DNA from 4 places in the Corynebacterium callunae DSM 20147 genome. Region 1 is predicted to be linked to each of the others. Evidence: riboswitches for the same ligand, from Rfam matches in the RefSeq annotation. Region 1 holds a riboswitch; each other region holds the start of a gene.
What was found. Region 1 has a riboswitch for thiamine pyrophosphate ahead of thiC (phosphomethylpyrimidine synthase ThiC). Riboswitches for the same ligand answer to the same signal wherever they lie in the genome.
Positions count from the first base shown of each region.

Region 2: it holds a riboswitch for thiamine pyrophosphate, as region 1 does, so the genes downstream of both, thiM (hydroxyethylthiazole kinase) here and thiC (phosphomethylpyrimidine synthase ThiC) in region 1, are expected to answer to the same signal.
Region 3: it holds a riboswitch for thiamine pyrophosphate, as region 1 does, so the genes downstream of both, H924_RS08725 (thiamine phosphate synthase) here and thiC (phosphomethylpyrimidine synthase ThiC) in region 1, are expected to answer to the same signal.
Region 4: it holds a riboswitch for thiamine pyrophosphate, as region 1 does, so the genes downstream of both, H924_RS05110 (ECF transporter S component) here and thiC (phosphomethylpyrimidine synthase ThiC) in region 1, are expected to answer to the same signal.

Region 1 covers NC_020506.1:1,294,910-1,302,125, forward strand. Annotated here, with positions in the region: gene thiC (phosphomethylpyrimidine synthase ThiC) at 1-858, opposite strand, end outside; TPP riboswitch at 857-967, opposite strand; gene H924_RS14125 (Abi family protein) at 1,184-1,534, opposite strand; SAM riboswitch class IV at 1,749-1,865, shown strand; gene H924_RS06105 (hypothetical protein) at 1,882-2,343, shown strand; gene malP (maltodextrin phosphorylase MalP) at 2,557-4,947, opposite strand; gene H924_RS14130 (hypothetical protein) at 5,143-5,301, opposite strand; gene H924_RS06115 (MBL fold metallo-hydrolase) at 5,359-6,771, opposite strand; gene H924_RS06120 (sulfite exporter TauE/SafE family protein) at 6,878-7,216, opposite strand, start outside.
Region 2 covers NC_020506.1:1,445,751-1,452,966, forward strand. Annotated here, with positions in the region: gene H924_RS06780 (bifunctional hydroxymethylpyrimidine kinase/phosphomethylpyrimidine kinase) at 1-1,174, opposite strand, end outside; gene thiM (hydroxyethylthiazole kinase) at 1,176-1,982, opposite strand; TPP riboswitch at 1,973-2,083, opposite strand; gene H924_RS06790 (NAD(P)/FAD-dependent oxidoreductase) at 2,177-3,577, opposite strand; gene H924_RS06795 (class I SAM-dependent methyltransferase) at 3,952-5,268, shown strand; gene H924_RS06800 (MFS transporter) at 5,310-6,719, opposite strand; gene H924_RS06805 (phosphoribosyltransferase) at 6,935-7,216, opposite strand, start outside.
Region 3 covers NC_020506.1:1,842,502-1,849,717, reverse strand. Annotated here, with positions in the region: gene H924_RS08745 (ThiF family adenylyltransferase) at 1-940, opposite strand, end outside; gene H924_RS08740 (thiazole synthase) at 941-1,723, opposite strand; gene thiS (sulfur carrier protein ThiS) at 1,725-1,922, opposite strand; gene thiO (glycine oxidase ThiO) at 1,919-3,064, opposite strand; gene H924_RS08725 (thiamine phosphate synthase) at 3,061-3,738, opposite strand; TPP riboswitch at 3,738-3,851, opposite strand; gene rplS (50S ribosomal protein L19) at 4,074-4,415, shown strand; gene H924_RS08715 (ABC transporter substrate-binding protein) at 4,577-5,497, opposite strand; gene H924_RS14585 (S1C family serine protease) at 5,802-6,644, shown strand; gene H924_RS14580 (PDZ domain-containing protein) at 6,641-7,216, shown strand, end outside.
Region 4 covers NC_020506.1:1,065,829-1,073,044, reverse strand. Annotated here, with positions in the region: gene H924_RS05135 (PIG-L deacetylase family protein) at 1-697, opposite strand, end outside; gene H924_RS05130 (calcium:proton antiporter) at 718-1,761, opposite strand; gene H924_RS05125 (nucleoside/nucleotide kinase family protein) at 1,780-2,274, opposite strand; gene H924_RS05120 (energy-coupling factor transporter transmembrane component T family protein) at 2,271-3,026, opposite strand; gene H924_RS05115 (ABC transporter ATP-binding protein) at 3,023-4,363, opposite strand; gene H924_RS05110 (ECF transporter S component) at 4,363-4,971, opposite strand; TPP riboswitch at 4,962-5,071, opposite strand; gene H924_RS05105 (4-hydroxybenzoate 3-monooxygenase) at 5,349-6,554, shown strand; gene H924_RS05100 (MFS transporter) at 6,560-7,216, shown strand, end outside.

The DNA of each region.
Region 1 (7,216 bases):
GGTGGTCAGTGGGATATAAGCCAGCAGGACGCCGGCGTGGATGGTCATATAGTCCACGCCTTGTTCGCACTGCTCAATGACTGTATCGCGGAATACTTCCCAGTTAAGGTCTGCGGCCACGCCATCTACTTTTTCCAGCGCTTGGTAGATCGGGACGGTGCCGATAGGAACGGGGGAGTTGCGGATAATCCATTCGCGCGTGGTGTGAATATCATCGCCGGTGGATAGATCCATCACGGTATCGGCACCCCAGCGCGTGGCCCACTGCAGCTTGGACACCTCTTCCTCGATTGAAGAAGTGACCGCAGAATTGCCAATATTGGCGTTGATTTTGGTCAAAAATTTGCGACCAATAATCATCGGTTCAGATTCGGGGTGGTTGACGTTGTTGGGAATAATCGCCCGACCGCGTGCAACCTCCGAGCGCACAAACTCCGCATCAACGTGTTCGCGCAGCGCCACAAACTCCATTTCACGAGTAATCACGCCAGCGCGCGCATAGGCCATTTGGGTGACTCTTTTGCCAGGTAGCGCCTTCAAAGGAGCTGGTTTTTGGCCTTTCCATTCTGCCGAAGCTTGACCTCGACGCATTGCCGAGCGACCGTCGTCGATAAGCAAACGCTCGCGCCCCTGATAGGCGGCAACGTCGCCGCGGGCGGTGATCCATGACTCGCGCAGACGCGGAAGTCCCTGCTTGGGGTCGGTTTCTGGGCCACGGGTGCGGTAGATGCGGAAGGGTTCGTTGGGGCCGCTTGGCGAGTCATCAAGGCGGATTTCAGTCTCCGGGACCTCGAGACCGGCCTTGCGGATGGGGGAGTAGCTGTGTTTCGGGTGGATCTCATTTTGGGTAGGCGGCATTGCACCATTCCTCTCTTCCTTCGCCGGTGCTAACCGGACAGGTTCAAACGGTGCTCGCGCAGCAATCAGCGCGATCTCAGCCCGTGCTCGGGCGCCCGTGGGGACTGCCGTCAAAACTAGCGCGTTGCACGCGTGCGCGTAAAAGTTACCCCCTTGCGGGGGTTAAGAGAGGGCGCTTTTCGACGGGGTGATGGTGAGGTACGCCTACGTAGTGGTTCTAACTCGGCCGTTGCCTGCGAATCTCAGACACCCGTGAGTGGTCTTGAATCCTTTCTCAATCCAAGAGGCGACATTAAAAACTGCTGAATCAAACATATTGAGGTTCCTATTTTCGACGTTTAAATGTGACTTGCTGAGCGGTGATTATTTTCCCAGGAGAATCGTTTGTTTTAGTTCTTCTTTTGGCGGTTGTTAGAGCTTTTTTGAACTGTTGAGCAAATCTAAAATAGCTATCATCTTCAAACCAGAAGGGGCCACGAGCAGATCGTAATTGGGCGTCAACCCTGTTTCTTAAAAGCACTTCTACATGTTGTATATCTTCTAAATATGCTTTAGATAACTGGGTATTCCAGATGTAAAAACTTTCGGGATTTTCAGAATTTCGGTATGTATTCATTCTAGGGATGGAGAACCACTGTTCGAGCTCTGCGATAGATGTAGGGGAGTTGCCAGTCACGTCGCCAAGGTCTTACGCTTAGGATTCCTAAGCCCCGGAGTGATCCCTACCATTTTGGTACATCACCGGGGCTCTTGTTTTTTCTTCAAGCGCTCGTATCTGATGCCCTGAATAGAGTGGCTAGGGTATCGGTGAATCCATCGACACAAAAGGATTGGGACATTATAAATTCGGCTTGCATCTAGACCAAGCTGTCTGTTAATGTCGATTTCACGATCAAGAAGATCAGCCGCAAGCCCTTCGGCAGGCTGACTGGCAACCGCGCATCGCGCACGGTGCCCCCGAAGGAAGATCGGCTCTGTACTCAAAAGAATGCAGAGAAGAGCGATTTTTTGAAGGAGATTCCCATGGGGAATATTTCTGCTAAGCCTCCATTGCCCAATAGCTGCGGACATCATTTACCAGGACACGAACCCTTCTACCTACAAGTAAAGGTTTTGCGCGAAAGGGCGACATGGGAGCCAGTTACTAACCTGCGTATGGATGGCCAGTTCGTCGAGTTTGATGCTGGTGGGGAACATATTCGCGGTTGGAATCATGATCCGGCTCGGATGGAATGGTTTGTAAAAAATGGTGGTCTGGCTGAATGGAGTGGATCTAGTCCAACCAGACGCCTCATGCGTTTTGAGTCCAAAAATGGGCATTACATGGTCAGTATTGGTCCGAAGTACGACCGCAATGGTTGTTATGGCAATATTTCCCTGGGGATAGTGCCAACAAGCCCGGGCCTGGATTTTCACGAAGGATTTAAACAGGCTTTAGAGGCTTTCAAGTATGTTGAGCGGGAATATGGCACTGAACAGGATTAGGTAGAAATGACCGCGCGGTTTGATCAGGCGCTTCCCGCGCGGGAAAACTATTTTTCAGGGGCACGAAGCGCGCTTTTCGACGAAGCCCCTTGCCATTGTGGGAAATAAGAATGCCCACCAACACTCGTCGAAAAGCCCTCTTTTAAACCCCTTAACCCCAAAAAACGGCTAACCCAAAAGGGTTAGCCGTTTGTTAGAAGCAGAGGTTAAAACCTACTTTTTAACAGCAGGAGTTGGCTCGAGCTTCCAGATCTCGGTGGCGTAGTCGCGGATTGTGCGGTCGGAGGAGAAGCGGCCGGATTCGCAAATGTTGATCCAGGCCATGCGCGCCCAACCCAGCGGATCGGAGGCGTAGTCGGCGGCCATGCGGTCGCGGGTTTCGCGGTAGTCTGCGAAATCGCCAAGCACGTAGTAGGTGTCGCTGGCGTCTTTTCCATAACCGTGGATCAAGGAATGCTTGAGGTCATAGAACAAGCCACTGTTGTTGTCGTTGAGGGTGCCGTTATCCAGGGCGTCCAATGCGCGCTTGAGGCCAGGGACGGTCTCATAGAGCTCATATGGCTTGTAGCTTTCGCGCAGGGCTGGCAATTCTTCCACGCGAGCACCGAAGATATAGGCGTTTTCCTCGCCCACAGAATCCACGATCTCCACGTTGGCGCCGTCCATGGTCCCCAGGGTAAGGGCGCCGTTCATCATAAACTTCATGTTGGAGGTACCGCTGGCTTCCTTGCCGGCCGTGGAAATCTGCTCGGAGACATCAGAAGCAGGCAAGATGTGCTCAGCAGGGGAGACGTTGTAGTTCTCTACAAAAACCACCTTGAGCAGCGGGGAAACCTCAGGATCGTTGTTTACCAAGTCAGCAATAGAGTTGATGAGCTTGATAATCGCCTTGGCGCGAACATAACCCGGCGCGGCCTTTGCACCAAAGATGACAGTGCGTGCTGGGATGTCGGTGAGGCCATCTTCCTTAATGCGGAAGTAAAGGTCCAGAACGTAGAGGGCGTTCATGAGCTGGCGCTTGTACTCGTGGAGGCGCTTGATCTGCACGTCAAAGATGGATTCTGGATCAATCTCAATGCCCTGGCGCTCGAGGATCCACTCGGCGAAGTCCTGCTTATTTGCAGCCTTGATGGCGCGGAGTTCCTCAAGCACGGATTTATCGTCGGCATAGGAGCGCAGCTTCTTCAGCTCATCCAGATCGGTTACCCAATCATCGGAACCGGAAAGCCGAGTGAGCAGGTCAGACAGGCCTGGGTTGATCATGCGCAGCCAGCGGCGTGGGGTAACACCGTTGGTCTTGTTGTTGAACTTCTCTGGCCACAGGGCATACCAATCAGCCAAGGTTTCAGCCTTGATGATCTCGGTGTGCAGCGCTGCCACGCCATTGATGGAATATGCCGCGTAACAGGCAATCCATGCCATATGAACAGTGCCGTGCTGGATTGGAGCCATGCGGTTGATGGTCTCTTCATCCAGTCCATCGGCTGCGCGCTCCAAACGGAAGCGACGATCGATCTCTGCGATGATTTCCCACACGCGCCAGAACAGCTGCTGGAAGATCTGCTCATCCCACTGCTCAAGAGCTTCGGTGAGCACGGTGTGGTTGGTGTACGCGAAGGTCTTGGATACGATTGCCCAGGATTCTTCCCAGCCCATGTCATGCTCGTCCATGAGCAGACGCATAAGCTCAGGGATAGCCAACACTGGGTGAGTGTCATTGAGCTGCACGGAGTGGAACTCGGCAAAGTTGCTGAGGTCCTTGTGGTGCGCCAGGTGGTCCTGAATCATGGCCTGCAGGGAAGCAGAGGTGAAGAAGTACTGCTGACGAACGCGCAGCTTCTTTCCCTCGTAGGTGGTGTCATTGGGGTAGAGCACGCGGCAGATATCGGAAACGCGCTCGCGTTCGATGATGGCGTCCGTAAAGCGCTGTGAGTTGAAGGCATCGTAATCGAATTCTTCCCACGGCTCCGCCTTCCACAGGCGCAGAGTTCCCACGTTGTGAGTGCCATAGCCGGTGATCGGCATGTCATAAGGAATAGCGCGGGTCTTCATATCGTCAAAGCACACAACCAACTGGTCGGATGCACGACGAATAGTAAAAGGATATTCCTCTTCGCGCCATGGGTCTGGCTTTTCTACCTGGAAGCCCTCGTTAAAGGACTGACGGAAAAGACCGAAGCGGTAGAGCAGACCATAACCAGTAACGGGGTAGTCCTGGGTAACAGCAGAATCCAGGAAGCAAGCGGCGAGGCGGCCCAAGCCACCATTGCCCAGTGCTGCGTCATTTTCAATTTCCAGGATGTCGGTGAGCTCATGGCCCAGCTCACGGGTAGCAGCTGCAGCCTCATCAACCAGACCTAAGTTGGTCAGGTTGTTCAGCAGTGCACGGCCCATGAGGAATTCAGCGGAGAAATAATGTTGCTGGCGAGCAGCACCATAAGCTTCGCGGGTGCGCTCCCAATCATCGGCAATGCGCTCCTGGACTGCACGGGAAAGACCAGTCCAGAACTTGCGATCAGTAGCGAGGTCGGCAGGGGTGCCAGCAGCGGCACGAACATGGCTGCCGACGAGTGCGGCGGGGAGTGGCTGTTTTTCAGGGCTCATAGCAGATGAGTCTAAAGGCAAATGCCGGAAAATGTAGCCCAATCGGGCATAATTGGGACTATTAAATTCGATAATTGCTTCCGATTGCTAAAAACACTGCGCTTTTCGACGAAAAACTCTTGCCTGCGGCGGTGGGTTTGAGTCGAAAAGCAAAAAACGGCCAACCCCCGGAAGGATTGGCCATATCTGGCATGCTTAGCCGAAAAGCTTGGAAAGGAAGCCCTTGGAAGGCTCTGCCTCGTGGCCCTGGCAACGCTGGGAGCTCGGAACGTTTTTCATAACCTGATCAACGTGCTGGCCGCAGCCTGCCCAGGTGGTCTTTCCGCACTTCTTACAAGTAACTGCACGACACATAATGTGGCCTCTCTTAAAAGGGGTGATTGTTTAGTTGATACAGCGCCGGATCTAAAACTAGACGGCAGTCTGCAAGTTTTTTTTAGGGTTGGCAGCTGATTTTTCCCACGCGGCGTAGCTGCCCTCGAGCTCGATAACGGTGAACCCGGCGCGTCGCAAAGCATTGGCTACCACGGTATTTCGCGCTCCTGATTGGCAGAAGGTTACCAAAGTGCCACCCGCAGGCAGCTCATTTAGGCGCCACATGGCCGAACCTCCAGAAAGCTGCTGCGCGCCGGGAATGCTGCCAGCGGCAAATTCGGACTTTGCACGGAAATCAATCAGTGCGTCATAGTTGGTCTCAGCTAGCTCAGCGGGGGAGATGAGTTCTGGCACAAAGGTAGGCAAACCATCGATACTGTTGGTGAAATAACGCACGGTGTCGATGCCAACACGCAGCAAAGCGTCGCGGAAATCCGCAGCGGCATTGGCGTCCGGAGCCAAAACAATAAGGTCCTGAGCATACTTTTGAGGATCAATAACCCACGCCGCAAAATTGGACGCCTTGGCACCGCGCGGAATATTCAATGCCCCAACAACGGTTCCGAGATGGACTTGGTTTTGCTCGCGGGTGTCCACAAATACTGCTTCAGAACCAAGCTTTTCGACGACTTCCGCGGCTTCTAGCTTCACAAGCGGGGATAATGTACCAAGTACTGCAGGTCCCTGCTTGTTCTGCTTTTTCATGCGAGCAAAGTAAGCGTGGGCATCTGGCTGGTCGTCGAGAAGCTCTTCCACAAAGCCAGCTTCATCATCACTGCGCAGATATGGAGCCCACCATGCATTGGCTTTTTCATATCCCAGGGTGGTGCTAGGGATCGCGCCCAATGCCTTGCCACAAGGGCTGCCAGCACCATGACCTGGATAAACCTGAATGTGGTCGGGGAGTGTAAGGAACTGCTCTTTTAGGCTATGGAAGAGTTGCTGTGCTCCGGCGAAGCGGGTGTCCACGCCGCCAGTTGCCTCATCAAGTAAATCTGGACGTCCCACGTCACCTACGAAGACGAAGTCACCGCTGAGCATAAAACCGGGATCCTTTGAGACCGCGCCATCAGTAATCAAAAATGACAGGTGCTCTGGAGTGTGTCCGGGAGTGTGCTTGGCTGTGATGGTGATATTTCCCAGCTTGATGGTGGAATTGTGCATCAAGGTGGTGCCTGCAAAGCCATATTGCCAATCTGCTCCGCCTTCGCCAGAGAGGAAGATCTCGGCGCCGGTGGCAGCTGCAAGTTCGCGAGTACCGGAGAGGTAATCGGCATGGATATGGGTTTCGGTTACGGCGCTGATGACCATGTTGTTTTTTGCTGCAAGGTCCAGATAGGTCTGGATATCTCGGCGAGCATCAACAACAATCGCTTTGCCTTCGCGTTGGCAGCCAATGAAATAGCTGGCTTGGGCGAGGCCTTCTTCGTAGATGCGTTCAAAAAGCATGTGACACCTTAGATCAAAGTTGAGGATATACCCTTGGGGGTATACGTAGAGCCTAAAACATCGAGCTTTAATCTGTCAAGATACCCTGGGGGTATATTTTGAAGTTTTAAAAAAGATCCGGGAAATTCTGAAATCCCATATAGATCGAAATGAAGATCAAGAAGCCAGCAAAACCTAGTTGCAGTGATGATGCTTTGACCTTTTTGGCTAGTTTTACGCCACTAAAAGCGCCCAATACGGTGGTGATGATAATTGGCGAGATCACTGACCAGTCAATACTTGCCAAATCGGAATATCTAAATCCCATGGCAATAGCGCTGTTAATGGCGATCACCACTAGGGAAGTGGCGCTAGCCTGCCGCATGGAAAAACCGAGCGCAAAAATCAAGGCTGGCACAATGGCAAAACCGCCACCCACACCAAAAAATCCCGTCAAAAATCCCAC
Region 2 (7,216 bases), 150 kb from region 1:
TGACGGTGGTGTTATAAGCAGCTGCAAATTCTTGTGCTTGGGCAATTGCTGCTTCCAAAGTAGTGGCCGCCGGTTTATCACACAGCACCGCGAGCTCTGGAATATTGGGGGTGATTACATCAACCTGGTGAGCTAATTCCCGCAAAGATTGCTCAGCAGCCGGGTCTAATAGCCGATCACCGCTGGTCGCGATCATGACAGGATCAAGAATCACTGGACCATGTTCCTGGCTTTCCAACCAGCGCGATACCACCGCGATGGTGGCAGCTGAGCCCAACATGCCAATCTTGATGGCATCAACTACAACGTCTGAAAAGACTGAATCAAACTGCTGCTCCAGAAAATCCAGAGGCGGAGTGTGGATCGCGCTGACACCGTGGTTGTTTTGGGCTACCAGGGAAGTAATTGCAGACATACCAAAACCGCCCGCGGCAGCAATGGACTTAAGATCTGCTTGTACTCCAGCTCCACCGGTGGGATCAGTTCCCGCAATGGTAAGAACCCGTGGCACAGCAGGGGAACGATGAGCCCGGAATGTGTGAAGAATTTCTGTTGCCGCCGCTGCCGGAGAAAGTGCTGTCATGATTTCAGAAACCACACAAAGCCCCGAGATGTCAGTTTCGGACAAGTCTGCAGCGTTGTCTAGCTTGACTCCGCCGATAGCCACAGAAGCAATACCAGCACGTTTAGCCAGCGCAGCAATTTCTGCTACTCCGGTTATCCCCAAAGCAGGAGCAGCATCCGGTTTAGTTGCTGTTGCGCGAACCGGGCCGATGCCAATGACATCTGGCAGAGCCACACCTGCGGCTTCACATTGTGCGATAACCTGCTGCAATTGGCTTATATTTTCAATGCTAAGACCCACCATGAGATCTGCTGCCAGGCGCTGACGGGCTTGTACATAGGACATATCTTCTTGTCCAATATGGAGGTGCAATCCAAGTTCTGCCGCGATGTCTACCCGATCATTAACAAATAGCGGCACCTGAAAACGGGAGCAGACTTCTTGAAGTTCTTGTGCATGGGTTCTAAAGAGGTTGTCGTCGACAAGCTTGTCTCTTAGCTGTACCACTGACACCCCGCCCTTAAGGGCGGATTCGACGATGCCGGCTACTTTGTCCGCGCCTCCGCCGAGGTCAGGGTCGGTAACTAGATATAGGGAAAAATCGGTCATTTTAGGCCTCTCGAATGCTGCACAGGGTGGCAATTGTTGCGAAATCTAGCTCATAAAGGGCATCAATAAATGCCACCGCAAAACTGCCTGGGCTAGAACTACGCTGCGCGGCAAGTTGGCCCGCCGCACCAATGTGGGCATGAGCTGCTAAAACAGCGTCGTGGGCGGAGATGTCCGTGCCACGGGTAGCGCCTAGATAAGCGGCGACCAGGGCGCCGAGGGAACAACCTGTGCCAATAACCAATTGCAACATCGGATCGCCGGATCGCAACCAGGTGGTGCGCTCGGTGGAAACAATGAGGTCCTCCGCGCCAGAAACTGCCACCACCGCACCGGTGCGCTGGGCAAGGAGCTGAGCTGCCTCCAGGGCGGCTTCGACGGTGTCGGTGGCATCAACTCCGCGCCCACCGGCGCCCAACCCTGCCAGTGCCACAACCTCGGAGGCGTTGCCACGGATTGCCGTGGGGTGCTTTTCGACGACACCCGCTGCAAATTCTGTACGTTGGGAAAGACCACCAACAGCAACAGGATCCAATACCCACGGTGTACCAGCAGCCTGCGCACCGGCAATGGCATTGTGCATACCTTGATATTGCTCAGTGGAGGGTGTGCCTGGATTAATCAGCACTGCATTGGCAATGCGGGCAAATTCTGCAGATTCTGCTGGAGTATCCACCATGGCTGGTGAGGCTCCCGCGGCAAGCAAAACATTGGCGCTAAATTGCATGACCACGGCGTTGGTCAAACATTGAACCAGGGGAGTGGTTTCTCTCAGGATATTAAGTGCAGATAGATATGAGTCAGCCATATGGGCCATCCCTTCGCTAGTACGAGCTAGAGCAGGTTCAACGGGTCTTATCTCAGCCGCGCTGCACAATGAGCTGCAGCCCGGCACCCCGTGCCTGATAGTTACCCTAGCAAAGGTCCTTGTGGGCGCTGTCACAAGGCACAAAAAAGCGCCTCCTAAGTAATCAGGAGGCGCTTATCTTAGGTCTTTAGAGCTTACTTGGCACCAAAACGGTGGGTGTCGCGCAGCTCGATTGGCTGATCATTATCAGTTGCGTGATCGTTTGCAAGCTTGGAAAGCGCAGTACGAGCGTGCAGCTGCTGGCGGGTGGTAGCCAGGTTCCAACGGTTGCGAGAAGTAGCGTTTAGGCCCCAGCTGATTGCGGAGACAAAACGGTTACGGAAGCCGACGAGGAACATAAGGTGAACTGCCAACCAAAGAACCCAACCGATGAAGCCGGTGACCTCGATCTTGCCCAGCTTCACCACTGCGGAGAAGCGGGAGACAGTTGCCATGGAGCCCTTGTCGAAGTATTCGAATGCTGGACGCTCGGTGTTGGAGCGACCCTCAACCTCAGCGGCGATCTGCTCTGCGACGTACTCGCCACCCTGGATTGCAACCTGTGCAACACCTGGAAGGTTGTTGTAGTTCATCATGTCGCCAACAACGAAGACGTTCTTCTCAGAACCAACGGAGAGGTCGTCGTTAACCATAACGCGGCCTGCGCGGTCGGTCTCAACACCGGTCTGCTCAGCAATGAGCTTGCCCAGTGGGGAAGCTGCCACACCAGCGGACCAGATCTTGCAGAAGGACTCGATGGTGTGCTCTTCGCCGTCCTTGGTCTTGTAGGTGACGGACTTAGCGTCAACATTGGTAACCATAGCGTTCAGGCGAACGTTAACGCCGATCTTCTCCAGGGTGCGCTGTGCATTGCGGCCCAGACGCTTACCGAATGGTGGCAGCACCTGAGGAGCACCATCAAGAAGGATGATCTTTGCGGAGTTGGTGTTGAAGTTCTTGTACTCACCAGCAAGGGTGCGGTGAGCCATTTCAGCCAACTGGCCAGCCAGCTCAACACCGGTAGGACCTGCACCGACAACAACGAAGGTCAGCAGGCGCTCGCGCTCAGCTGGATCTTCACAGATCTCTGCACGCTCAAAAGCGCCGACAATGCGAGCACGCAGCTCAAGTGCGTCATCGATGGACTTCATGCCTGGAGCGAACTCTGCGAAGTGATCGTTGCCGAAGTAAGACTGGCCAGCGCCAGCGCCCACGATAAGAGAGTCATATTCAAAGACGCGGGTGTACTCGCCGAGGGAAGCGGTCACAGTCTTGGACTCGGTGTTGATATCGGTAACTTCACCCTTGATAACGTTGACGTTTTCCTGCTTAGCAAGGATCTGTCGGGTGGAAGGTGCGATCTCACCGGAAGAAAGGATGCCGGTTGCCACCTGGTACAGCAAAGGCTGGAAGAGGTGGTGGTTGGTACGGTCAATCAGAGTGACATCGACGTCGGCCTTGGCTAGGTTTTTAGCAGCGAAAAGGCCACCGAAACCAGAACCGATGACGACGACGTGGTGACGGCCGCCTTCGGGGCGGGATGGGTTTACTGACATAGTTGTCAAAGTCTCCTGATCGTTTTGTACAGATGAGAGTCTGCGCTGAGTTTGCAGTTGTTTGGGCGCTGCCATAAAAAGAAGTGGCGCGTACCTGTTAAACAATAGTCCTTCCCACGGAAACAAACAGGATCGGGTCTAAATTCACTGTCTGTTAGGCAGAAATTGTGTGGTATTCGCACTCACTTTGAACCAGTATGCCCTTAAAGATGAGATATGTCACGTCTATTTTGAAGACTTCTAGAGATGTCTTTCTAATGTTTATTTCGACGCGCCTGCGCCGGAGTTTAGCTAAGCACAAGTACACTGCATGAGAGATAATTTTCTTAACTTTTGGTCTTGTGAATTTATGCCCTCGGAGGTGCACAAAACGTATGGTAGAGGCACGTTTGCGCCATCTGGAATCAATTGATATCGAACAGTGGCCGGGAGTGGCTACGGTACCGGCCTCCGCATTCATTGCAATACGTGCTCGCCAAGCCGAAGCGAGGTTCGCCAAAGCATGTGAAAACGCGGGTTTGGTATTAGTTGGAAATGCGCCCGATCTCACAATTGACCATGAAGAGTTATTTTCGCGTCTTGCCACCACTGGATGGCTCGGTCTTGCCGAAAGTTATATGGCAGGCGAGTGGCGTACAGAGAAGCTTTCCGATGTTTTGGTTGCGTTATTAAGCGTGGGTTATCGCCCGCGGGGCCGACTTAGTTCCGCCTTCCATCTGCCTGGTCAACAAGTAGATAATGGCGGCGCACTGCCACATGAACTAATCCGGCTCAGTTCTGGGGACGGCATGAGCGCCTTTGGCGGAATTTTTGCCTCAGGAGTGCCAACCACTTTAAGAACTGCGGTAAAGAGCTTTGTGCCAGGTGCTGGTCGTAATAGGGAACCCGGTACCCACTTTGTGGATATCACGCGGATCTCGGATCCTGTTGCGGTGGAAAGAGATGACCTTGGTGAAGCCCAGCGACGTGCAGTGGCCACCCTGCTTGATAGTGCCCGAGTTAAAGCTGGATCCCATGTACTGGAGTTTCCTAGCAGCGGCGGGGCAGTGGCAATCATGGCGGCGCGTCGACAAGCAACGGTTGATTCCCTCACTGCTGACCCCCAGCAGATTCGTGGACTGCAGGAAACCTTGGTTCTAGCCGGCGTGGAAAATGACGTCCAGGTGGAGGTTATCCCGCAGGCAATCCCTACCCAACGAGATTGGCAAGGGCACTATGACTCCATTGTGTCCATGGAAAAACTAGAGGTGGTTGGCGCATCCGGAGCCAAGCGATATGTGCGCAGCTTGGACCGCCTTTTGACCACAGGTGGTCACGTAGCATTGCAATCTTTGGTGGCTACCGAGCAATTAGGAGTGGTGGGTACTGAGGCAATTTCAATGCTTAAGGCCTATATTTGGCCAGCGTTGAAATACCCCACGGTGGAAGATGTCCATCAGCTGGTGGACCGTGAATCCTCCTTGCGAGTAGTAAAAGAAACCCATTTTGCAGGCCACTATTTAAGAAGTGTGCAATTGCAGCGGGAGGTTTTTGAGGGCCAATCGCGAGAAGCAGCAGCAGATGGCTTTGATGCCGTCTACCGCCGCATGTGGATTTATCACTATGCCTTGATTGAAGCCTTGTTAAGACTGGGCTGTCTAGATGCCGTGCAATTTGCTTTAACCACCCGGAATCGACGCGGGCGTCGCTAGTTTAAAAAACTAGCGACGCCCGGTGTTTAAGACTTTAGAGTTTAGACCTCGCGGAGATCGTTGCTCTTATTTTCCTTCATGGTCAATACTGCCACGAAGGTGATCGCAGTGACGATGATGAGGTAGATGCCCACCTGGGCAACACCATAGGAAGAAACCAACCAGGTAGCGATAAATGGAGCAATCGCAGCGCCCAGGATGGATGAAACATTGTAGGCAATTCCGGAGCCGGTATAACGCACATTGGTGGGGAAGAGCTCTGGAAGAATAGCCGACATTGGTCCAAAGATCAGACCCATGATGGACATTCCAACTGCTAAGAAGATAAACACAGAGGTATTGGAAGCAGTAGCTGGATCCAGGAACAGGCTAAATGAAGCGCCGAAGATCAGCAGCAAAATGGATGCCAGGATCAAGGTGTTGCGACGACCCCAAACGTCAGCTAACCAGCCAGAAATTGGGATCATGATGGCGAAGAAAACAATGGTGCCCAACTGCAACTGCAGGAACTCAAAATAAGGGATGGAAAGTCCAAGTCCCTTGCTGCGATCGCCAATGCCGTAGGAGAGAATCCACGTGGTCACCAGGTAGAACAAGGTGTAAGTGGACAACATGATGAAAGTTGCTTGAACCAGTGGTCCGGTTGACGTCTTAAACAGTTCCTTTAACGGAGACTTAACGCGCTTACCCTGATCAACAGCCTGCTTGAACACTGGAGTTTCCTCCAGGGAGAAACGAACCCACAGGCCAATGGCAATCATGATGGCAGATGCCAAGAATGGCAGGCGCCAGCCCCAAGACATAAAGGCACCTTCAGCATCGCCGGTCTCATGAGCCAGGACGGCTACCAGAATGAGGAAGAATCCATTGGCAATAAAGAAGCCGAATGGTGCACCTAGCTGAGGCCACATGGCGGCACGTGCGCGGTGGTTGTTCTCAGCATTTTCGCCAGCGAGCAGCGCGGCACCAGACCATTCACCACCAAGGCCCAAGCCCTGGCAAAAACGCATCAAGGCCAGCAGTGCTGGAGCGACGATGCCAACTTGTCCATAGGTTGGCAACAAGCCAATAAGAACGGTGGCGATGCCCATGGTCAACAAGGAGCCAATCAGCGTTGCTTTACGTCCAATGCGGTCACCAAAGTGTCCAAAAAGAATCGAGCCCAGCGGGCGTGCAATGAAGGCCAGACCGAAGGTGGCAAAAGAAGCCAGCAGGTTGACAGTGGGATCTTCGTTCTTTGGGAAGAACAAGGTGGGGAACACGGCAACTGCTGCGGTGGCATAGACGTAGAAGTCATAGAACTCAATGGTGGTGCCAATTGTGGACGCCGCTGCGACTTTACGCTTTGTCTTCTTATCGATGACAAATTTTTCTTGATTGCCATGATCAACTGCAACAGCTGATGATGGAGTGTTATCGGCTGGCAAAGCAGCCGATGAGTCCTGAGACATGATTTTTACTCGCCTAACACCTACTCATACGGATAAATACTCTTGTGATGTTTCCACAGCGTTTTCCGAGAGTCAATCTCACCATTTGGACTATTTAATCTCACGATCTCAGTAAGTGGGATATTCCTTGGTAAATCATGGAAAATTCCGGGGAAAATAGGCAAAAGAAACCTCCTTGCCGTAGCTACGGCAAGGAGGTTAAAAGGGGCGAGGATTTAATTGCTAGGCACTACTGGAGGCAAGCTTGACCAGGGGAAATTAATCCACTTTTCGGTTTCGCGCCATTTATAGTCAGGCTGGAAAGTGCTATTTGGCTTTTGGTAAATCACGGCAGTTCGAACTTCCTCAACGTGATCACCAAGGAAGTCCCGCACCAATTCCAGGGTCTTTCCGGTATCTGCAACATCATCGGCAACCAGGATGCGCATGCCGGTGAGATCAACAGCTTTGGGGGTTGGAGGGATCATCATTGGTTCTTCCAGATGCTCGCCAATATC
Region 3 (7,216 bases), 550 kb from region 1:
TGACCTGCTCTGCGGTGCTAATGCGGCTGAGTGGCAACTTAACCGTGGGGATATCAGCAGGCAGATCATTGATCAGCACCTCATGCTTCTCCCGAATATCAAGGGCCAGGAATTCACCGCTGCGCACTCGCTCCAAAAAATCTGTTTTAACTGTGCACTGTGGGGCTCCATAATGTGGGGCGAGGCGGGTGACCATTGCTCGCGCCGGGTCAGCGGAAATATTGAAGCTGCGGGTGTTGGCAGGGAAGGCATCATAGCTAAGCAAGGTGCCTGGGGTGATGCCATTTAGACCTGCTAAAAACCCGATGGTGTGGGTTGCCATTAAAGAACCCATCACTGCAGTGGTGGAACCGAGTACTCCGGCTGTTGCACAATCTGGTACTAAATTCGCTGGTGGTTGGGTGGGGAAGAGGTCTCTTAGCCCCACTCCGCGCTGTGTGTTGCTTGAGTGGAAGAGGGCTAGATCGCCATGAAAACGCAGCACTGTGGCCCAGATCAGGGGAGTTCCGGTGAGCTCGGCGGCATCGGCAATTAGATAAGAGGTGGCAAAGGTATCGCAGCCATCCAGCACAATATCTGCTGCTGCAATAAGTTCAACGGCATTGTCCACGGTGAGGCGTTCTTGCAGCGTATTAATGGTGATACCGGGTTGGAGTTGACGCAGGCGCGCAGCTGCCACCTCAACCTTGGGCTTTCCAATATCCGCGGCACCAAAGAGGATCTGGCGGTGAATATTGCTTAAGTCCACGGTGTCATCATCAATAATGGTAATGGTGCCAATACCTGCTGCTGCAAGCGACTGTAAAGCCGGGCAACCCAATCCGCCAGCGCCAACCATCAGTACATGAGCATTGTGGAGGCGTTCTTGTTGCTCGATGCCAAACCCGGGGAGGGAGAGGTGGCGGGCTGTTCTTTTAAGTTCTGCCTGGGGCAAAGCCATTTATAACACCTGCTCAGACCACGATGCCAAGCCACTAAAGCTGGAGGATGCTACCGCGTGCTCACGTTTGGGAATCCGACCCGCGCCAGCAGCCAGGCGTCCCGCGGTGACAGCATGGGCCATTGCTTGAGCCATGGCCACGGGATCTTCAGCACGATTGATAGCAGAAGCCAAAAGCACACCATCACAACCAAGTTCCATGGCTAGAGCTGCATCGGAGGCTGTGCCGATACCCGCATCCAAAATTATTGGTACCGCGGCACGGCTGGTGATGAGTTCAATATTGTGCGGATTGAGGATTCCCAACCCGGTGCCGATGGGAGATCCCAGGGGCATAACGGCTGAAACTCCGAGATCTTCGAGGCGCTGAGCAATCACTGGATCATCAGAGGTGTAGGCCAAGACCGTGAAATCATCATCAACCAGCAACTCACAGGCCTCTAAAAGTTCAGTGGTATCGGGAAGCAGGGTGTGTTCATCCGCAATGACCTCTACTTTGACCCAATTTGTTTGTAAAGCCTCGCGGGCCAGCTGAGCGGTAAGCACTGCGTCACGAGCCGTGCGACAACCTGCGGTATTGGGAAGTAAATCAATGTTAAGGCGTTTAAGCAGCTCAAAGATTGATTCCCCTTGAGATGCAGTGGCATGGTGATAGCGCATGGCAACCGTGGTTAATTGGGTGCCACTAGCTTTAAGTGATTGTTCTAAAAGCGCTTGAGAAGAAGCACCACCAGTACCCATGATGAGGTGGGAATCAAAGGTTTTATTGGCAATTGTGAGCATCTTAACCTCCCTGCGCGGCGCTGAGAATATCTACGTTAGCGCCCGCGGAAAGTGGCTGTGACCACTGCGAACGGGGCAATACTGTGGCATTAATTGCCACAGCTACACCCTCGGTGGTGCCAACGTGTTGCTGTACTAATTCCTCCACAGTGGTGACTTCACGGGAGGTGGTGGTGCCATTAAGGGTGAAAGTGATCATGGTGTCATCCTTGAAAATTCAGGAGCATGCCGCAGTGGATTGCAGGCATTAATATAAGTCAGCGTTTGCTTCTCGAGCGTGAGGTCAACGGCAGTTTTGGCAGCCAGTGCCGCTAAAAGAATGCCGTGCCGGAAATAGCCGGTGGAAATAATCAGGTTGGATCCCACCCGCCCCAAATAGGGCATATCATCCGGGGTGCCGGGACGCGCACCGCAGGTAGCCTCCATAAATTCGGTATCTGCAATGCCAGGCACTAGGCGAATTGCATCGCGCAACAGGTCATGGATTGCACCGGTACGCGGTTGCGGGCTGTCCTCGCGGCTACTCGCACCAATAGTTAAGCTGCCGTCCTCGCGTGGAATGAGATAAACAGGGCGATCCTCCACGAAGCCACGCACCACCTTCGAAATTAATGGTTGCATTGATTCCGGCACTCGAACCCGCATGATATCGCCATAAACCGGCCTGAGATTCAGCGGATTTTTAGCACTAAACCAGCCCGGTATCTTGGCGGCCCCCAGGCCCGCCGCTAAAACAACAGTGCTTTTCGACGCCACCCTCACCCCCGAGGCCAAAGTCAAGGTCCGGCAGGGGTTGTGGCCGTCAATAGACAACACTGAATCTTGAATCAGCTCAGCGCCCCGGCTGATAACTGCGTCCAATAAGGCTCTAGCAAAAAGTCGGGGATCAAGCTGATGATCTCCTTCGATACTGAGGGCTTTGGAGATGCGTGGTGAAAGAGCTGGTTCCAAGGCACGAGCTTCTCGAATCGTGAGGGGATCTACTGCGGCATCCTCAAATTCCATATGGCGCAGCAGATTTCCCAAGTGGGTGGCATCGGCTCGGTCTGCTCCGACCAATAAGGTGCCGTTGGTTCGATAACCGGTGGGCAGATCTGTGTGGCGACGTACTCGACGAATGAGATCTGGGTAGAGCCGTGCCGAGGCTTTCATTAATCCTTGCAGCTCAGATTGCTGATATTGCACCTCTGACATGGGAGCTAACATGCCGCCAGCATGTTGGGTGGCTCCGGAGATCGGATCGCGATCAATAAGCGTGACCTGAAAACCGGCCTCTTGGTATTCAAAACAAGTGCTCAGCCCAATGATGCCGCCACCAATAACAATTGCCTGATCATTCATGCTTGTGATCCTGCAATAAATTGGGTGATTACGCTTTCTGAAATGCTGCGGGGGTATTCCGCCTCCATAAAGGCACGTACCATGGCACAACCAGCAATTCCGGTAGCAGCTAGCTCGAAGACATCTGCAGGTTGGACATCGCCAATGGCGACAATGGGGAGCTTGGAAATCTGAACTAGTTCTCGGTAACCATCAAATCCGAGTGGTGGCCGTCCCGATTGCTTGGTGGGAGTTGGCCGAAATGGGCCAGCGCCGATGTAATCAATAATCTCGGCATATTCATTGGCAGCGTGTACTAGGTCGGCGGTTCCGGTGGTTAGCCCAATGATGGCACCAGCTCCAAGCAATTCACGAGCAGCTGCAACTGGAATATCGCTTTGACCAAGGTGGATGCCGTGAACGGGGAGTCCGCGGCGCATTAAAATAGCTGCAACGTCGAGGCGGTCGTCGATAAGCGTCTTGGTGTCCGGATTGGCAAGCGCAACTGCGGTTGCCACCTTTTCACCCAATTCCAGCAGCTCGCGGGCGGTTATAGGTTTGGAGCGCACCTGCACAACACCCGCGCCACCTGCTGCGGCTTCTTGGGCTACACGCACAATATGTTCAGGGGATCCACTGCCGGTGACCACATAACATCGCAGGTCAAGTGGGGTAGGGGAATTTTGAATAGGCACAACTATGAAGTCCTCACTTCCTTCGCTGGTGTTAACCAGACAGGTTCAGACGGTCCGGCGCAGCAGTAGTGCACAATCTCAGCCCAATGCTTTGGGCACCCGTGGGGTAGTGGCAGCCAGTTAAGTCGGTGGAAGCTATTTTGTCAACGGGTATGGCATTGGGTTTGTCAATCGGGGGTAAATGTGAAAGAATACCTAGGTTGACTCTACGTATCCCGCAGTAATGGGGGACAGGTAGCAGCGGCGCATAATTGAAACGGATACGAACCGGCCGAGCGCCCCAAAAGGGGAAGTGCCGCCAGGGTCCTCTTTCCCTACTAGTCAAAGGATTTTTTATGAACCTTTTGGATAAGGTCGATTCCGCATACTTGCGCGACGACGTTCCTGCTTTCCGTCCCGGCGATACCCTCGACGTTCACGTCAAGGTTATCGAAGGTGCCAACACCCGTACCCAGCTCTTCAAGGGTGTTGTCATTCGTCGCCAGGGTGGCGGAGTTCGCGAAACCTTCACCGTCCGTAAGGTTTCCTTCGGCATCGGTGTTGAGCGTACCTTCCCAGTACACTCCCCAAACATCGAGAAGATCGAGGTCATCCGTCGTGGTGACGTTCGTCGCGCCAAGCTGTACTACCTGCGCGAGCTGCGCGGTAAGGCTGCCCGCATCAAGGAGAAGCGATAATTATTATCGCTTGGTTGCGGAATTAAACCCCGCTGACCTGCCCCCTAACTTTCACCTAGCGTGTGAGTTAGGGGGTTTTCCCATCTTTATCCTGCAATTTGCCCGCTAAAAAGCCCTTGTACATTTCAGCGGAAGTGTACAAGGGCTTTTTAGCGAGTTAATTAAGCTTTGATAGTGGAGCTAAGACCCTCGAGGATGATCTCGGCAGAAACGAGAGAAGCATTAACAAACCAGGGGTCATAATCAACTTCTACGGCCTTATTATTTTGCACGGCTGTCAGTGAAGGCCATAGTGCGGTATCTACCGGGCTTGGGGCTCCAGTTTGGACACCGTAGAAGATCCAGTCAGCATCGGCTTCAGCAAGGAGTTCGGCAGAAAGGTCATGACCAGCTTTGTCGGTAAATTGCTGAGCGGCTGGGCGTCCATAACCACAATCTGCGGCCACAGTTCCAGTCATTGACTCCAGGCCATACATTTGGAAAGCATCATCGTTGGTGCGGAGGAAAGAGACCGTTGGGGGAGTTGCTGGCTGAGCAGCTGCGACTTCGGCAGCTTTTGCCTCATAAGCGGCGAGCAGGTTTTTTGCTTCCGCTTCTTTATTTACGGCAGCCGCGATAGTGACCAAATCTTCTTTCCAGTTTTCGCCACCTCCGGCACCTGTGACTACAGGCGCAATTGCCCGCAGTTTTTCTAGCACGGTTTCCTCGGCGCGAGAGTTTGCACAAATGAGGGTGGGGTTAAGGGCTGCAATCGCCTCAACATCAGGTTCTGCGCGTAATCCACAATCAGCAATAGAATCAAGGTCAAATTTATCGCCAAAACGCTCTCGGAGGAACTGTGGGATGAGATCTGCATTTTTAGCTGCAGCGACACCCACTGGCAAGATGCCAAGATTGAGCAGGTTGTCCAATTGCCCCGTGTTAAGGGCTACAACGCGCTGTTTCTGTTCGGTGTCGGTAGTTGCTGTGGTGGAGCTAGAAGCTGTGGAGTCTTTCGAGCTATTGGCGCAGGCTGCGACAACGAGGGCGGAAGCTCCGATCATCGCACCCAGGAAGGAGCGACGGCTAATGTTCTTTTGCATATTAAGAAAGTTAGCCTTACCTAAAACGAAATGTCAATTGAAGTTTATATAAATACCTCTGAAATCGAGGGGGCATAAAAAGAGCTATATAGTTTTGGGGAAAAATATAGTAGAATTTCTATCAATTCACTTAGATTTAACTGTTAAGAAAAAACCTTAAAAACCTGTTTCCCTTAAGTGCTGTATCTGCATTAACACACTGCTAGTTCCTATTTATCGATTCTGTTGCCCCGCACACAATGGCGTGAAATCTTGAGTTTTTCGTCGCTTCGCAGCGGGCATTCAAGGGAACTAGGAGCTCGTCATGGCACGAAAATTTCTAAGAGACCGAGTTAATAGAAGGCAACTTAAGGCCGGTTGCGTAATCATCGGCACCCTCAGCATTTTCTTGGCTGGCTGCTCTTCCTCCTCGGATGAAACCACAACTAGTAACACCGTGGAAGCATCGCAAAGCGCATCTATTTCGGCAGTTGGCTTTGACAATATTGTGGACGCCACCATTCGAATAAGTGGTCAAGGCACGTTTATTGAACCTGGTCAAACAACGGCATCAGAAGCTGCATGGCAAGGCTCGGGATTTATCATCGATTCCTCTGGAATCGCAATCACCAATAACCACGTGGTGGTTGGAGCAGGCCGGCTGGATGCAACTTTTGGTGAAGATGGAAAAGAAAAAGCAAGCGTCAAAGTTCTAGGTGCCTCAGAATGTCTCGACTTGGCTGTAGTGCAGCTCGATGTCGATGATTTGCCACATTATGAATGGTATGAAGGCGATATCACCACTGGTCTTGATGTATTTTCTGCTGGCTATCCGGTCGGTGCTGCGGAGGAATTCACTCTAACTCGCGGCATCGTCTCAAAAGCTGATTTTGAATTTGATACCCTATGGGCTTCGCTGGACCAGGTTATTGAACATGATGCACGCATTCGTGGTGGAAACTCAGGCGGACCACTGGTCACCTCGGATGCCAAGGTTCTAGGTGTGAACTACGCGGGTGATGATTCCCTGGACTATAGCTTTGCAATTCACCGTGATGAAGTTCAAAAAGTTTTTGAAGGCCTAAAAATGGTGAACGGATATCTTCAATCGGAATTAACGCATCGGCATGGGACAGCGGTGATCCAGAATTCTTCGGAGTGTGGGTGAGCTCGGTAGAACCAGGTGGTCCTGCAGATAAGGCTGGCATTAAACCCGGTGACCTGATTCTGAAGCTAGCTGGCGTTAGTGTTGGCGATCAAGGAACACTGGCAAGTTATTGCCAGGTGCTTGATACTCACGGCAGCGATGGCACCATGGACGTGGAGATTTTGCGCCCTTCTGATGGTTCTTTGATGGCTGGTCAAATTAACGGCCGTGAGCTGGAAGTAACAGGAGAAAATGTCACAGACGGATCTGCAGCCGTCGCTGCCGAAGGATATAGCGGAGACACTGTAGATCTGAGCGATGACTCCAATAGCATCGCTGTAACCGTTCCTGTTGAATGGGCGGAAGTTGATGGTAGCGCCTTTGTGGATGACAGTGGCCGCAATTGGAGTTCGCTTGCAGCTGCGCCAGACCTTGAAGCCTTCTACAGCTCCTATGATGTTCCTGGTTTGATGTTGATGGGAACTGACCCCTCCCTCACAACTGCAGCTGCGATGGAGCAATTTGATGCATCTGGCAGTTGTAATCCGACAGACCAAGGGCCATGGGATGATGGTTACTATCGCGGAGACTAT
Region 4 (7,216 bases), 230 kb from region 1:
CAAAAACTCTAAAGGTTTTGGCAAAGCCGTTTTCGGTGCGCAGAACCTCCGGAATAAACTCCACAGGTTTGGGGTGGTGTGGCAGTGCTTCGAGGTAACGCTTATGTGCCTCCAAAGATGCCACACCTGCTGCCACTGATTCGGGATTGAGATCCATGGTGTGAGTGGGTTCATCGTGGCCGGTAATAATAATGAGGCTGGTGATCCAAGGTTGCAGGCCTTCATCCAAAAGCTCACGCTGTGCCCACGGATTGGCGGCGTCACGGGTGCCGTCAATGCCTGCTAATCCAGCTACGCGGTGATCTGCTTGATTAAGTCCACCATAGGCTTCTACCTCAAAATTGCTGAGCACAACGGCATTTGGTTTGCGGATGCGAATTTCCCGGGCAACTTCTTTACGCAATTCCAGGTTATAAACCAGCATGGAATCTGGGTGATCCAAGATGGTGAGGTTATTAACGCCGACAATATCGCAGGCTGTTTGCTGCTCTGCGGCGCGCAGCGGTCCAGTTTCAGCGGAATCAAGGCCTTGGATTCCTGCTTCTCCGTGGGTGAGCAGCAAATAGGAGACCTCTATTCCCGCATCAGTCCACTCTTTTACTGCAGCTGAAAGGCCGTATTCTGCATCGTCTGGGTGGGCCACAACAACCAGGACGCTATCCCAGTCCTGCCAATTTAGGGTTTCTAGTTCACTCATGGCACCAAGCCTATGGGAAATCAGTTAAACATTCCCAGCAGATAAACCCCGAAGAGCATTAACAAGGCAGCGCCATGAATTGCGGTAACTCTTTTGACGTTAAAGGCAATGGCATTGATGGCGATTGCTGCGCCGACAAAAAGTATTTCCCGCGATTCTGGGACCAGGTTCACCTCTTGTCCGGTGGCCACTCCGATAAGCAACACACTGGGAATACTTAAACCCAAAGTTGATACCAAAGCTCCATGCACCAAATTGCTCAGGCGCTGGACTTCTCCGCCCCATGCTGCACGTAAGGAAGTAATGGTTTCGGGCAAAAAGACAATGCAGGCAATAATTAGTCCAGCTAAGGCTGGCGGTGCCTGGATAAGACTAAGTACTTGATCCAAAGATTTAGCCATGTCATGGGATAACAACACAATCGGAATCGCCATGAGCAGCAAGATCACTACCCGCAGCACTACATCGCGGGCTTTAAAGTCGGTTTTCTGGTGTTCTTGTCCGCGCTCTTGAAAATCTACGGCTTGGCTACCGGTTTGGCGATAAAGGAAAAACCCATAGAGCACGATGGTGAAAAGGGCGATTAGAATCGCTTGTATCGCCGAGAGGCCGCTTAAAACTACAGGTGTTCCAAAGCTTGTGACAATTAGCGTGGAGATCATCACCATATAGGTAGGTGCACCGATTCCATTATGTTTCAAGCTGCCAAACTTGATTCCAGCGATGAGCAGCGCTAGTCCCATAACCAGAGCCAAAATAATCATGCTCACAGCCAGCACAGAATCACGGGCAATCGTTGCCGAGTGTGCAGGCCCCAGCATGACAGCGGAAATCAAAATAACTTCAATGACCACGATGGACAGGCTTAGCAACAGAGAGCCAAGTGGATCGCCAAGTAAATGGGCTAGCGATTCAGCCATTTTGACCACGCCAAAGGCGCAAAAAATGATGATCGCCACAACAACAATGAGCTGCACCGTTGGTGCAGGCAACCACCCCAGCCCCACCACTGCCAGCCACCCAAAAATCAGACGCAGATAATCAACTCTGGACAATAACGGCATATCCCTAATTCCAATCGTTTAGGGTTTTCCCGCAACTCCATTCGAATCTAGCACAATCTCCACATCCGCCGGGATGCTGAAATCCAGGTGCTTACGCTCCTGCTCAGCCCACATTTCCCAATAGGGTTCATAGCCTGGATCACGCTTTAATGCCCGAGCCTTGCGCAGTGATTCCGGAGCGCTAATCCGCACCGTCACCAGGGTGCCCAGCTTTAAAGCGCTGCTTTTCGACGCCGCACTCAGCGCCCCAGCGCCTTCCACGATGATGCTGTGGCCCGGCTTTAAAGCAACCCACTGCGCAGGTTGATTTTTCTCCCAATCCCATCTGTAATAGCCAGGATTAAGCGGATCTAAAACATCTGTTGCCACCATGCGTGAGGCTCCAGCAAGGCCGGTCCACCCCGGATAAAAATCATCGAGGTGGACTAGCTGAAAGCCGGTGATCTCCGCTATTTCTGCTGCCAACGTGGTTTTTCCAGAGCCGGATTGTCCGTCAATTAAAACAGTGATCATGTGCCCAAAAAGCGGAAATAACCGGTATAAACAGCAATAAGAATAGCTGCGGCAGAGATAGCCAAACACACCAATACGAGGGCTAAATCGCGTGTCCCCACCCGTGACTCACGCGCCCAGGTGCGTTGGGTGGAGCGACCAAAACCACGGGCTTCCATCGCTGTTGCCAATTTGGAACCACGTCTAATTGACAACACCAAAATGCCGAAGGTCATGGTGAAGAAATGCTTAAGGCGACCTTGATCTGCGATGCCACGGGCTCTTCTGGCACGGGCCATGGAATGCCAATCCTCTTGGAAAAGAGTCATCAATCGGCTGCCAGCAATTGCACCGATTACAAATCTCTCCGGCAGTTTCAGAATCTGGGAAAGACCATCACCAAGTTCGGTGGGATCAATGCGCGCAATGAGGACAATTACCGGGAGCCCAATGGCTAAAACACGCACCCCAATGGCCAGGGCCAAGGCGAGCGAATTATCGGTGACATGAGCAAGCAAAAAACTAAAATATTCCTTACCTTCAGGCCTGCCATAAAGCGCCATGGAGGTTGCAGCCAGAGGTGCCATCACCAAAAGTGGCCATCCCCTTTTAAAGAGCATCTTCCAGCTCACCCCAGCAAGAGGAGCAAGGATAATGGTTGCGACCAAAGCGATACTTGCAGAGACCACATCCACACTGAGCAGCAAAGGAGTGGTGAGCACCATCAGTGCAATGATGCGAGTAACTGGATTAATGCCAGCAAGCAGGTTCATTTAGCACTCACCTCAATATGATGATCGCCCAAGGCTGCAATGAAATCAGGATCATGGGTTACTGACACGATCGTGGTTCCGTTGTCAGTGAGCTCGCGCAGCATCCACACCAATTCTTTAAAGGTTTCTGGATCTTGTCCAAATGTCGGTTCATCCAGCACCAAGAGTTGTGGCGCTGCCACCAACGCCGTTGCTACTGAGAGGCGACGTTTTTCTCCACCGCTTAAGGTATAGGGATTCGCATTTTCCAAGTGACGCAAACGCAAGCGATCAAGAAGCTCTTCAATCCGTTGAGCAGTATCAACCTGCATCACCTTTGGTCCAACTTCCAGCTCAGCGCGGACCGTACGGGCGACAAATTGGTGTTCAGGATCCTGGAAAACGGTGCCGATGCGTTGAGCTAGTTCAGCGGACTTCCAGCGATGCGGTGGCTTTTTTAGTCCTTGGCTTAATTGCTCTGCCAGTTCAAGCTTTCCAGCTTTAGGTGCAATCAAGCCCCCGATGGTTAATGCCAAGGTGGATTTACCAGCGCCATTAGGGCCGGTAATCACTGTGGATGCTGCTACTGGCAGTGAAAATGAGCGTGCTGGACCCCAGGCACAAAGCAGATTCTCCCCACGCATCAGAGATGTTGAAGTTGCAGGTCGCGCCGGTGGCAGGTGGCCAAGGGTAGGTAAATCAGCTGGGCTGAGATCTTGACCATCAGTGATATTGATGATCCGGTCGATCGTATCCAGCCAGAGTTCATGGTGGTGTTCCACCACAATTAAAGTGGCACCGGTTTCAGCGACCACCTTATTTACCGCAGCCACCACTTCTTTTTGACCAACTGGATCAAGGTTGGCGGTGGGTTCATCCAATAAAATAAGGCGCGCGCCCATGGCAATAACCCCGGCTAGAGCCAGGCGTTGTTTTTGGCCACCAGAGAGATACTTCGTGGGATGGCTTAAAGGCAGGTTGAGGCCCACCATTTCAAGGGCTTGTTCCACACGAGGCCAGATTTCTGCCCGAGGTACTCCCATGTTTTCGCAGCCAAAGGCTACGTCATCACCAATGCGAGAGGCGATCACCTGGGAGTCTGGATCTTGGAGCACCAAACCCACCGAGGAGGCGTCGCAAAGCAACTCACCGCTGCTCTCACCCTCCTCGCCTCCCCCGAGAACGCCGGCCAACGCGGCGAGCAGGGTGGATTTGCCGGAGCCGGAGGCGCCGGTGAGCAGGACGCGCTCGCCGGGTGCGATGTCAAAGCTGATGTTTTGCAGCGCCGGATTTTTGCGAGAGGCATGGCGATATCCGAAGTTCCGCGCGATGACGCGGGTGCCGATCGCAACGGTCATTAGACTTCCTGGCGGTATTCGCGACCAGCGGCAAAGCGCTCTAGGGCGCCGGTACGGGCAAGTGCGCGCACCAGGAACCAGCCCAGAGCACCTGCCAAAATCGCTCCGGAGACCAAAACGGTGGAACCATAAATTGCGTTAAAGGCCAAGGATTTTGCAGCATTGCCGTAGAAGAAAAGCTCGAGCAAAATTGCACCCAGGCCGGCGCCCATACCGGAAAGCACTGCTACTGAGAGGTTAAAACGGCGGTACAAGAAGATGGCGAAGATGATTTCCGCACCGATTCCCTGGGCCAAGCCGGAGTAAATGGTGGCAATTCCCCACTGTGAGGCCAGTGCTGCGGAAACGCAGGCTGCGAGGACTTCAACAAAGATTGCTGCACCTGGTTTGCGGATAATGAGTCCGCCCAAAACTCCACCGAGCAGCCAAATTCCGATAGCAAAGCCGCCGAGACCTGGGGTTAGGGCATCAAAAGCGGTGGTCCAGGCATAGCCAATGGAATTCCACACCACAAAGATCAAGCCGCAGGCTACACCGAGCACTGCCGCGATGACGATATCAATAACTCGCCATTGTGAAGCCTTTTTGGACATACGAGTGGTAGTCATTTTTTCCTCCCTAGCGCCGGCATTATCCGGATCAGGTTCAACGGTTACAGCTGTGCTGCATCTCAGCCCGGAATTTCACCGAGCACCCGTGCCTATAAAATTGTGTACTCGATCACCCTAACTCATAGGTCGGACAGAATCCAAGATTCCTATTGAATCCTCTCAGCTTTAAAGCCTCCCCTTAAACACACCCCTAGGTACCCCCTTATCCGGATTCGGATAATAGAGTTCCCACTGCTTGTAACACTCGCCATAAAAATACCTGAAGTTCGCAGAGTGAACACTTTGCCCCAATATCGCTTTTGCCATAATTTGAGGCCTATGTCACTTGGACAGATTTAATTAGCCCGACTCACTTTAGGAAAGGACTCTCCCCCATGAACCACATCCCCGTTGCCATTATCGGCGCCGGACCTGCGGGACTTACGCTGGCACATCTGCTTCACTTGCAGGGCATTGAGTCCATCGTTTTTGAAAAGCGCACCCGCAAGGAAGTCGAAGAAACGGTCCGCGCTGGAATTTTGGAACAGGGCACGTTGAATCTCATGCGGGAAACCGGTGTAGGCGCCCGAATGGAAGCTGAAGCCGACCATGATGAAGCAATTGATATTTCCATCAACGGGGAAAGAATCCGTATTCCTTTAACCGAAATCACCGGCCATAAAGTAGCCATTTACCCACAGCATGAATATCTCAAAGACTTTATTGCGAAGCGTTTAGAAGATGGCGGCGAGCTTCTCTTTTCCACCACAGTTGATGCAGTTGAAGGCACTGGAGGCACTGGAGGTTTTGATAATGACAAGGTCAAAGTGGTTTACACCGAGGCTGATGGCTCCTCAACCACCATTAGCGCCGATTATGTCATTGCCGCCGACGGCTCCAGCTCGCCTTATCGCAAAATCATTACCGAGGGCAGTGGAGTCCGCGTCCGCCACGAATATCCTTATGCCTGGTTTGGCATTTTAGTGGAAGCTGCCAAGACCCAAAAAGAGCTCATTTATGCCACCCATCCCGAAGGTTTTGCACTAATTTCCACCCGCACCGACACCGTGCAACGCTACTACCTGCAGTGCGACCCCAATGACACCCCTGACATGTGGTCTGATGATCGTATTTGGGAGCAGCTGCACCTGCGTGCAGACTCCCCCGGCATCACCGTTTCTGAAGGCAAGATTTTTGATAAAGCTGTTTTACGCTTCCGCTCTGCAGTTACCGAGCCCATGCAAAAAGGCCGCCTCTTCCTGGCCGGCGACGCAGCCCACACCGTCCCGCCCACCGGAGCCAAAGGCCTGAACTTAGCGGTGGCTGATGTCTCTGTGCTGGCACCAGGGTTAGTGCGCGCATTAAAGAAAAAAGACAGTGCGCTTCTCGACGACTACACCAAACTTGCACTGCCCCGAGTCTGGAAGGCGCAGCACTTTTCTTATTGGATGAGCTCGATGCTGCATGCAGTTCCAGATGAAGATTATTTTGCCACCCAACGCCGCTTTGCTGAATTGCATTCCGTCCTCGGATCCGAAGCTGGCCAGCGCTACATTGCTGAGCAGTATGTCGGCCGTGACCTACCCCGATTTGAGGTTTAAGAACAATGTCTTCTTCTCTACTTAATCCCCCAGCTACTTCAAAGAGTGTTTCTGGTGTACTTGCTTTGCTCTGGTTTGCAATTGTGCTTGATGGTTTTGACCTCGTGGTTTTGGGAGCAACCATCCCAGCCATGTTGGAAGATAAAAACTGGCATCTAACCCCGGCGTTGGCTACCCAGATTTCCACCACTGGCCTAATCGGCATGACCATTGGTGCACTTACAATTGGATTCTTAACTGACCGCCTCGGCCGACGTCGAGTCATGATTTTCTCAGTTTCGGTGTTCTCTGTATTTACCCTGCTCCTTGCTTTTACCTCTAGCATTCCGCTCTTTACCCTGTGGCGATTCTTAGCTGGTGTGGGATTGGGCGGCGCACTACCAACAGCCATTGCGATGGTCACCGAATTTCGCCCAGGTTCAAAAGCTGGTTCAGCCTCAACCAGACTTATGACTGGTTACCATGTGGGTGCAGTTGCCACCGCTTTGCTCGGAATGTTCCTCATTGATGCATTTGGCTGGCATTCCATGTTCATCGTGGGTGCAGTTCCAGGCCTCATTTTGGTCCCATTGCTATATTTCTTCCTGCCGGAATCTCCACAATTCCTCAAATCCACGGGTCGAGTTGAGGAAGCTCAGCGCGTAGCAGCAACTTATGGACTG